4 regions of the Nocardioides pantholopis genome follow, and region 4 is predicted to be linked to each of the others. Evidence: predicted binding sites of a transcription regulator. Region 4 holds the regulator's gene; each other region holds the start of a gene.
The links. Region 4 encodes LexA, which represses DNA repair genes until DNA is damaged. Its sites were predicted from a motif close to TCGAACANNTGTTCGA; they were not measured.
Positions count from the first base shown of each region.

Region 1: a site for LexA is predicted at 1,072-1,087, ahead of EBO35_RS07605 (HNH endonuclease signature motif containing protein). Genes of this name have one in related genera too.
Region 2: a site for LexA is predicted at 1,459-1,474, ahead of EBO35_RS04235 (HNH endonuclease signature motif containing protein). Genes of this name have one in related genera too.
Region 3: a site for LexA is predicted at 1,320-1,335, ahead of EBO35_RS05450 (HNH endonuclease signature motif containing protein). Genes of this name have one in related genera too.

Region 1 is NZ_CP033324.1:1,587,691-1,589,889, forward strand. It holds gene EBO35_RS07605 (HNH endonuclease signature motif containing protein) at 1-1,022, opposite strand, end outside; gene EBO35_RS07610 (MOSC domain-containing protein) at 1,259-2,035, shown strand; gene EBO35_RS07615 (RNA polymerase sigma-70 factor) at 2,040-2,199, opposite strand, start outside.
Region 2 is NZ_CP033324.1:901,472-903,670, reverse strand. It holds gene EBO35_RS04235 (HNH endonuclease signature motif containing protein) at 151-1,410, opposite strand.
Region 3 is NZ_CP033324.1:1,144,146-1,146,344, forward strand. It holds gene EBO35_RS05440 (hypothetical protein) at 1-340, shown strand, start outside; gene EBO35_RS05445 (NUDIX hydrolase) at 537-1,121, opposite strand; gene EBO35_RS05450 (HNH endonuclease signature motif containing protein) at 1,391-2,199, shown strand, end outside.
Region 4 is NZ_CP033324.1:635,164-637,362, forward strand. It holds gene EBO35_RS02980 (ATP-dependent DNA helicase) at 1-520, shown strand, start outside; gene lexA (transcriptional repressor LexA) at 585-1,307, opposite strand; gene EBO35_RS02990 (serine hydrolase) at 1,519-2,199, opposite strand, start outside.

The sequences.
Region 1 (2,199 bases), 950 kb from region 4:
TGCGCGGGCGTGAACAGCCGCGCCGTGTGGCCCAGGTCCAGGGGCACCGACCGGGTCCCCAGGACGGCCGGGACGAGGTTCGCCGTGCACGCCATCCGACGCGCCTCGCCGGCCGTGATCCGGGACCCGTCGGCCAGGGCCGCGGTCCCGAGGCCGGTGGTCAGCGCCTCGAGGTCCATCGTGATCATCATCGTCGTCGCGTCGCCGCCGTGCAGCGGCAGCCTCGCAGGATCCAAGACCTCGAGCAGGGAGCAGAACGCCTGGCCCATGCGGCGGTCGTAGGGCTGCTTCTCCGCGCCGTCTCCGGAGCGACGGGGACTGGTGAATGCCTCGAGCGAGGTCGTGAGCCGCAGCGCGACCGCGTCGGGCACCCGGGCCTTGATCAGCGCGGTGCCGTCGCCGAGGTGCTGGATCCGCAGCGACGTACGCCGCCGGGCGCGGCGCTCGGCGGCCTCGAGCTGGTCGGCCTCCAGCTGATCGGCCAGCTCGGGCGCGACCGCCTCGAGGATCCGCTCACCCATCCGCCGCAGCTCGCGCGGCCCGAAGTGCGCCGCCTGCTCGACCAGGTGCTGCTCGGCGCGCGCCAGGACACGTCCCCACTCCTCGGCGCCCACGGAGACGAGCGAGGCGGCCGAGGCCAGGTCGTCCAGCGCGGAGACGATCACGTGGCCCTGGTCGACGTTCACCTCGCCGGTGACCAGGGACCGGCCCAGGTGCTGCCAGCGCCGGTCGCAGGCGGTCCCGAGGCGCTGGGCCCGACGACAGGCCGGGCCCGAGCCGTGGGTGCGGGCGGCCACCCAGGCCGCCACGTCACGGTGTCCCTCGGCCTCGGCGACCTCCCCGGCGCAGGCGATCAGCTTCGCCTGCAGCGCCTCGACGCGCGAGGACAACCGCGCCAGCGTCAGCAGGGCCTCACGCTTCTCGGCGACCGGCAGGAACACCGGCTCGGAATCGACCAGCTTGTCCAGGACAGCCTCGATCGTCGCGGCACCCGCCAGAAAGGGGTGGACCGTCATCGCCATCGCTGCCTCCGGAAGGTCAGAGGTGTGGCAACCTCTGCCACTGCGCTAATCGTACGCCTGTTCGAATTAGCAGAAGAGGGTCCGCGACTAATTCTTTGAATCTGTGGATAAACCCGGGCGGCGCGATTCTGCTCACCCGGCGACCTCCGCGAATCCCGGCGCCAGCCGGCGCGGCGCTCGACAGACGCGCCTGCCGGCCCGATGCTCGGGGGAGTCGACGAGACGAGGAGACACCCGTGGAGATCGTGGGCCTGTGGCGCTATCCGGTGAAGTCCCTGCAGGGGGAGCCGGTCGCCCGCGCACGGTTCGAGGAGGACGGGCTCCTCGGCGACCGGCGGTGGGGGATCCGCGATGAGCGCACGGGTCGGATCCTGACCGCGCGCCGTCGTCCCGAGCTGCTCGCCGCCACCGCGGCGTACGGCGACCACGGGCCGTCGATCACCCTCCCGGACGGGCGGGCCCTGGCCGGACCCGGCGCCGAGACCGACCGGGAGCTGTCCGACTGGCTGGGTGGTCCGGTCTCGCTGGTGCCGGCGGCCACGACGGGGCCCGGACGGGCCGAGTTCTTCCGCGACGCGACCGACGACACCAGCGAGCCGGTCGAGTGGACGATGCCGGCGGGTCGGTACGTCGACGCGGCGCCCGTCCTCGTGCTCACCACCGCCTCCCTGCGCGCCGCCGCGCGGGTCCATCCCGGCGGGGACTGGGACCCTCGGCGGTTTCGGCCCAACGTGCTGGTCGACCTCGACGGCGAGGGGTGGCTCGAGGACGCATGGGTCGGACACGCGCTGCGTCTGGGCGGGGTGGGCGTGCTCCCGACCCAGCAGTGCGTCCGCTGCACGATGGTCACCCGTGCCCAGCCGGGGCTGGACGCCGACGTGGAGGTCTTCCGCACCCTCGCCCGCCATCACGGCGGCCGGCTGGGGGTGTGGGCTGGTGTCTCGGAGCCCGGGTCGGTCGCCGTCGGGGATCGGGCCTCGCTCGCGGCGGCCGGGTCAGCCCGGCCCTCCTAGCGTCTCAACGTCTCAGGGTCGCCTCGACGTCGAGCCCGCCGAGCTTCGCGGGATTGCGTACGGCGAAGATCCGGCTGATCCGGCCGTCCTCGACGGCGAAGCTGATCGCGGTGTCGTAGCCGTCCGCGACGTCGACGATCCTGGCACCGGGCGCTCCGTTGAGC
Region 2 (2,199 bases), 270 kb from region 4:
GCAAGCAGGACACGTCCGGATCTAGCTCGTTGAGGGCGGCTACGCTCGCCCGACCATGCCCGGATTCCGCGCACGGACGCGCGATCGGACTGACTGTCACCCTGCAACCGCATGGCCCCTCATGGGCGGATCCCGGCCGCTGTGGGCGACTCACCGCCGCCGGGCGAAGCGGACGTCGCCGTTGGGCATGCGGTCGTGGAGATAGCGGTCGTCGTGGACCAGATGGTGGTGCCGGGAGCAGAGCAGGATCCCGTTCGCGAGGTCGGTCCGCCCGCCGAGGAGCCAGGGCTGCCAATGATGTGCCTCGCACCAGGTCGCGGGGATCGAGCATCCGTCGGCACGGCACTCCCGGTCCCGCAGGGCGAGGGCCTTGCGCTGGGCGGGCGTGAACAGCCGCGCCGTGTGGCCGAGGTCGAGCGGCACCGACCGGGTCCCCAGGACGGCCGGGACGAGGTTCGCGGTGCACGCCATCCGACGCGCTTCGCCGGCGGTGATCCGGGACCCGTCGGCCAGGGTCGCGGTCCCGAGGCCGCTGGTCAGGGCGGCGAGGTCCATCGTGATCATCATCGTCGTGGCATCCCCGCCGTGCAGCGGCAGCCGGGCCGGGTCGAGGGTCTCCAGCAGCGAGCAGAACGCCTCACCCATGCGCCGGTCGTACGGAACGGCCTCTCCGTCCGTCGAGCAGCGACCGTCTGCCCGGCGCGGGCTCGTGAACGCCTCCAAGGAAGTCTTCAGCCGCAGCGCAGCCGCCTCCGGCACCCGCGCCTTGATCAGCGCGGTCCCGTCGCCGAGGTGCTGGATGCGCAGCAACGTACGCCGACGGGCGCGGCGCTCGGCGTCGGCCAGCTGCCGGCCCTCCAGCTCCTCGGCCAGCTCCGGCGCGACGGCCTCCAGGATCCGCTCCCCCAGCCGCCGGAGCTCCCGCGGCCCGAAGTGCGCCGCCTGCTCGACCAGGTGCTGCTCGGCGCGGGCCAGGACCTGTCCCCACTCCTCGGCACCGATGTCCACCAGCGCTGCGGCCGAGGCCAGGTCGTCGAGCGCGCCCGCGATCACGTGGCCCTGGTCCACGTTCACCTGCCCGGCGACCAGCGCCCCACCTAACCGGTGCCAGCGCTGGTCGCACGCGACCCCGAGGCGCTGGAGGCGGCGCGTGGTCACCAGGGAGTCGTGACTGCGGTGGGCGACCCAGGCTGCGACATCGCGGGAACCCTCGGCCTCGGCCACGCCGCCGGCGGCCGCCATCAGCATCGCCTCCATCGCCTGCACCTGCGTCGACAGCCGCCGCATGGCGAGCACCGCCCGGCGCTGGTCGCTCACCGGCAGGAACGCCGGCTCCAGCTCGACGATCTGCTCCAGGGCAGCCGCCGCGGTGTCGACACCCGCCAGATAGGGGTGGGTCACCTCGGTCATCGCAGCCCCCGAATGTCAGAGGTGTGGCAGCCATTGCCACTAACCCAATCGTACGTGTGTTCGAATTGGATGCATAGGGTTCGGGCCACGTTTATTAAAGCTGTGGACGAATTCCACAGCCCAAGACACGTCGGCACATTTATCGACATGCAGACCTGGCAGACTCCGGTGCGTGGTTGCTGCCGACCGACCTTTCCGGACCACCATCGGCGGGTGTCAGCTGGTCCGTGAGAGCCTCGTCGCCGAGGGCTGCGACCTTTCCCTGCGCTTTCGCTCATCGGGCCCCGGCGCGTCGATCCGATTCCCGAAGGACCACGTCGCGGTGTTTCCGGACGGCGCCACCGAGAAGCTGACGAGCCTGGGCGGCTACGGGCGGAAGGACGAGGGGATCGGTGCTCTTCCAATGGCGATTTGCCCGAGGCACCGGCTGACCGCTGCGGATCGTCCATCTGGAGGGCTCATCGGATCCATCCTGGCCGACGACGCCCCGCGGTGCTTCCATGGCAACGTGGAGACCAGCCGATCTGCGCCGCTGCTGCTCGTGACCATGTCAGCCTTCCAGGCCGCCCTCGCCGCAGGCGCGCCCTGGGGACGTGTGTCGTACGGCGGGAGGTGGGAGGGCAGGCTCCCGACGCCGCTCCGGGTCACGAGCGGAGTCGCGTCCCTCGGGTACGCCGCCAGCGCGGCTGCCCTCGCCTCGCCGCGCACGTCGTCGCGCGTACGCCGACGGGTCGGCCGCGGCTGCGTGGCGGTCGGAGCCATCGGAACCGTGGTCAACGCCATGTCGCC
Region 3 (2,199 bases), 510 kb from region 4:
CGAGCTCCTGGTCGCCGAGCCGCACGCGACCCGGGCTGCGACCTCCACCGACGACGACACCCGTGCGGTCGTGTGGTTCACCGGCCAGCCCGGCGGCTGGGCCGAGGGCCCGGCGTCCGAGCCGGGCGCCCTGGACGTGGTCGTCCTGGAGCCGGGGGCCGTGCGCGGCCCGCGCGCCGCCTTCCCGGGCTCGGTCGAGGTCCGCACCGACGTCGTGGGGGAGACCTTCGACTGCGCCGCCGACCTGGTGTGGCCCGACAGCCGCAAGTACGCCCACCTGCCGGCCGGCACCCCCGCCCCCGCCATCGCGGGCCGGGTCGTCGTCCGGCTCTGGGACTGACCGGCGCCGCCCGCCGGGTCGGGTGACGTGCTGACCTGCTGACTGGGCGGGTCGGTGCGGGTGAGCGGCCGGGTGGCTGCGGGTGAGCGGTGAGCCTGCCACCGTTTTGAACTGCCGCCAGGGTGCCGGCGGTGAGCCTGCCACGGTTCGGGTGCGCCGAAGGGTGGCCAGCTCACCGCTGACCGGACCACCCGGCTCAGGCCGGAACTGTCGACTCCTCGACCTGTCCGCCGTCCAGAGGCGGCGGTGCCGGGTCGCCGGCGGCGGCGGATGCACGGCGTACCTCGGCCTCGGCCCAGAGGTCGAGGACGGCCGCGGGCCAGATCTCCGCGCCGGTGCCGGCGATCTCGTCCCTGCTCCACCAGCGGTGCTCGGTCATCGTGATCCGCTCCTCGGGCGTGTGACCGGCGTCGGAGACCTCGAAGGCCGGCACCCAGACTGCGTAGAAGACGTCCTCCTGGTCCAGGACGACGTCGGTGTAGCCGTGCACGACCCGCCGAACGAGGACGGGGCCGACCATCTGGGACGGCGCGACGGCGAGGCCGGTCTCCTCCTCGAGCTCGCGTACGGCGGCCGCCAGGTCACTCTCGCCGGGATCCACGCCGCCGCCGGGGGTGATCCACCACCGCGACCCGGGCAGCCCGGGGTCGGTGTCGCCGAAGAGCAGCAGCCGGTCCCGGTCGTCGACGACGAGGACCCGCGCGGTCCGGCGTACGCGGCGCGGACGCTCGGCGGCGGGCACGGGGACGAGGGTGCGCGCGGGCTCGGTCGGGTTGGTCACCTGCCCAGCCTGCCCTCTCGGGCGACGGTCCGGGGAATCAGTGGTTCATCCGCCGGGAGTGGCGAGCCGGCGGGGCCTGGGTCGCCCGGTGAACGGCGGCTCTCGTAGCCAATGAAGAACGTCGAATGCCACGTGTTTCTACGCCGAGCAAGTTATCCACAGATCCTAAATATCCCAACGCGGCCCTATTCCTCGGAATCGAACAGATGCACGATTGCGGCAGTGGCAGAGGTTGCCGCAGGGGACTTCCGGGGGCTGCGATGGCGGAGATGGTTCACCCGTTGCTGGCGGGCGCCGCGTCGATCGAGGACGTCCTGGACAAGCTCGTGGACCTGGAGCCGGTCTTCCTGCCGGTGACGGAGAAGCGTGAGGCGCTGATGGCGCTGGCGCGGTTGTCCTCGCGCGTCGAGGCTCTGCAGGCGAAGCTGATCGCCTGTGCCGAGGACGTCGCCGATGCCGAGGGGCACCGCGACGTGGCGGGGTGGCTGGCACACCGGACCCACGCCTCGGGAGTGGCGGCCCGGCGGGCTCAGCGGCTCGGGGTCGCGTGCGACCGCCGCTGGCAGCGTCTCGGCGGAGCGCTGCTCGCCGGGCAGGTGAACGTGGACCAGGGCCACGTGATCGCGGGCGCGCTCGACGACCTGGCCTCGGCTGCCGCGCTGGTGGAGATCGGCGCCGAGGAGTGGGGACACGTCCTGGCCTTGGCGGAGGCGCACCTGGTCGAGCAGGCGGCGCACTTCGGGCCGCGTGAGCTGCGGCGCCTCGGGGAGCGGATCCTGGAGGTGGTCGCGCCGGAGCTGGCCGAGCAGGTGGAGGCGGACCAGCTCGCCGACGCCGAGCGCCGCGCCCGTCGGCGTACGTCGCTGCGCATCCAGCACCTCGGCGACGGGACCGCGCTGATCAGGGCGCGGCTGCCGGAGGCCGTCGCGCTGCGCCTCAAGACCTCGCTGGAGGCGTTCACGAGCCCGCGCCGGGCAGACGGGCGCTGTGCGAGGGACGGGGAGACCGTCCCGTACGAGCGGCGCATGGGGGAGGCGTTCTGCTCACTGCTCGAGGCCCTGGACCCGGCCCGGCTGCC
Region 4 (2,199 bases):
GCTGTTCTCCTCCCGCCGGGCGGCCGAGGCTGCCGCTGAGGCGATCCGCGAGCGGCTGCCGCACCTGACCACGCTCGCGCAGGGCGACGCCCAGCTGCCCGAGCTGGCCCGGCAGTTCGTGGAGGACCCGCACACCTGCCTGTTCGGCACGCTCTCGCTGTGGCAGGGGCTCGACGTCCCCGGCGACACCTGCCAGCTCGTGCTCATCGACCGGATCCCGTTCCCGCGCCCCGACGACCCGCTGATGTCGGCGCGCCAGAAGGCCGCCGACAAGGCCGGCGGCAACGGCTTCATGCAGGTCGCCGCCACTCACGCGGCCCTGCTGATGGCGCAGGGCGCCGGCCGCCTGATCCGCACCACCACCGACCGCGGGGTCGTGGCGGTGCTCGACCCGCGCCTGGCCACCGCCCGGTACGGCGGCTTCCTCAAGGCCAGCCTGCCGACGATGTGGACCACCAGCGACCCGGCGATCGTGCGCCAGGCGCTGCAGCGCCTGAGCGCGACCGCGAAGACGGGCTGAGCCGCACGCACGAGCGCCCCCGCCCGGCCGGAGCCGGAACGGGGGCGCGTTAGGTGCGCGAGGGTCAGAGGCTGCGCAGCACCGCGGTGACCTTGCCGAGGATGGTCGCGTGGGTGCCGTCGATCGGCTGGTACGCCTCGTTGTGGGGGAGCAGCCAGACCTGGCCGTCCTTGCGCTGGAAGGTCTTCACGGTGGCCTCGCCGTCGATCATCGCGGCCACGATCTCGCCGTTCTCGCAGGTGGGCTGCTGGCGGATCACGACGTAGTCGCCGTTGCAGATGGCCGCGTCGACCATCGAGTCGCCGGAGACCTCGAGCAGGAAGAGCTGGCCGTCGCCGACGAGCTGGCGGGGCAGCGGGAAGACGTCCTCGACCCGCTCCTCGGCCAGGATCGGGCCGCCGGCGGCGATCCGGCCCACGACGGGGACGTAGGTGGCCTCCGGCCGGGTGTCGCCGACGCCGGTCTCGTCCACGCCGCTGTCGTCGGCCGAGGACATCGCCCGGCGCGCCGCCATCACCTCGGGGAGGAAGACCTCGAGGGCGCGGGGACGGTTCGGGTCGCGCTTGAGGTAGCCCTTCTCCTCGAGCACCTTCAGCTGGTGGGCCACGCTGGAGGAGCTGGTCAGGCCCACGGCGTTGCCGATCTCGCGCATGCTCGGCGGATAGCCGCGCTTCTCGATGCAGTCCTTGATGTGGGCCAGCACCCGCTGCTGGCGCGGAGTCAGGCCGGTGGCGTCGGCGGGCCCGTCGGGGAGCTCGGCGACCGTGTCGCTCTTCTTCCTGGTCATGTGTGCCTTCCCGCAGTGCGTGCCGCGCCCGGGCCACCCGGGTGCGTGTGCCCACGCTAGCCCCGGAGGGCCGCGGGTTCAAACATCTGTTCGAACCGCGTGTCGCGGCCACCCCCCTGCAGCGCGACCCGGCACGCGACGCGCGTGGCCGGGTCCGAACGGCGAAAGCGTCGCCACCGACCGTCCGACCCAAGCGCCGCCCCCAGGACGGTCAGTGACGAAGATGGTCGCGCAGCCGACGGGCGACCCGAGCCATGGTCGCCTCGGCGACGTGCTGGATCCCCGCGGAGACCCGGGAGGCCGTCAGTGCCGCCACGGCGTAGCGGTCGCCGTCGGCGTGCTCGACCACGCCGATCTCATGGCGGTGGTTGAGCAGCGTCCCGGTCTTCGACGACCAGGTGGTCGCGTCGGAAGCGAAGTCGGGCCAGAGTCGCTGTCGCGCCACGACGTGCTGCCCCATGAGCTCGCGGACTCGCGCGGAGACCTCAGGGACGACGGGGCCCGGCGTGGTCCACAGCACCTCGAGCAGGTCGACGCAGGCACGAGCAGTGCCGGAATTGGCGCGGGCGCTGTCCAGCTGGCGCACGCGGTGGCCGCCGCTCGGCGTTCCGCCGTGCGCTGCCAGCGTCTGCGCGAGCTGCGGTGTCTGCACCAAGGCCTCGGCAGGCGTCTCGGTGAGGTCGGAGAGTCGATGACGCAGGGTCAGGTCCGTGATCCCTAGCCCACGGACGTAGTGCGTCACGTGCGCGGGACTCACCAGGTCGAAGAGTGCATCAGCGGCCACGTTGTCGCTCAGGCACGTGCTGAGGTAGACGACGTCTGCGAGCGCGATGGTGGCCGGAAACCGGAACCGGGTGAGCCCCGCCGGTCCGATCTCGCGACTTCCTCGCCC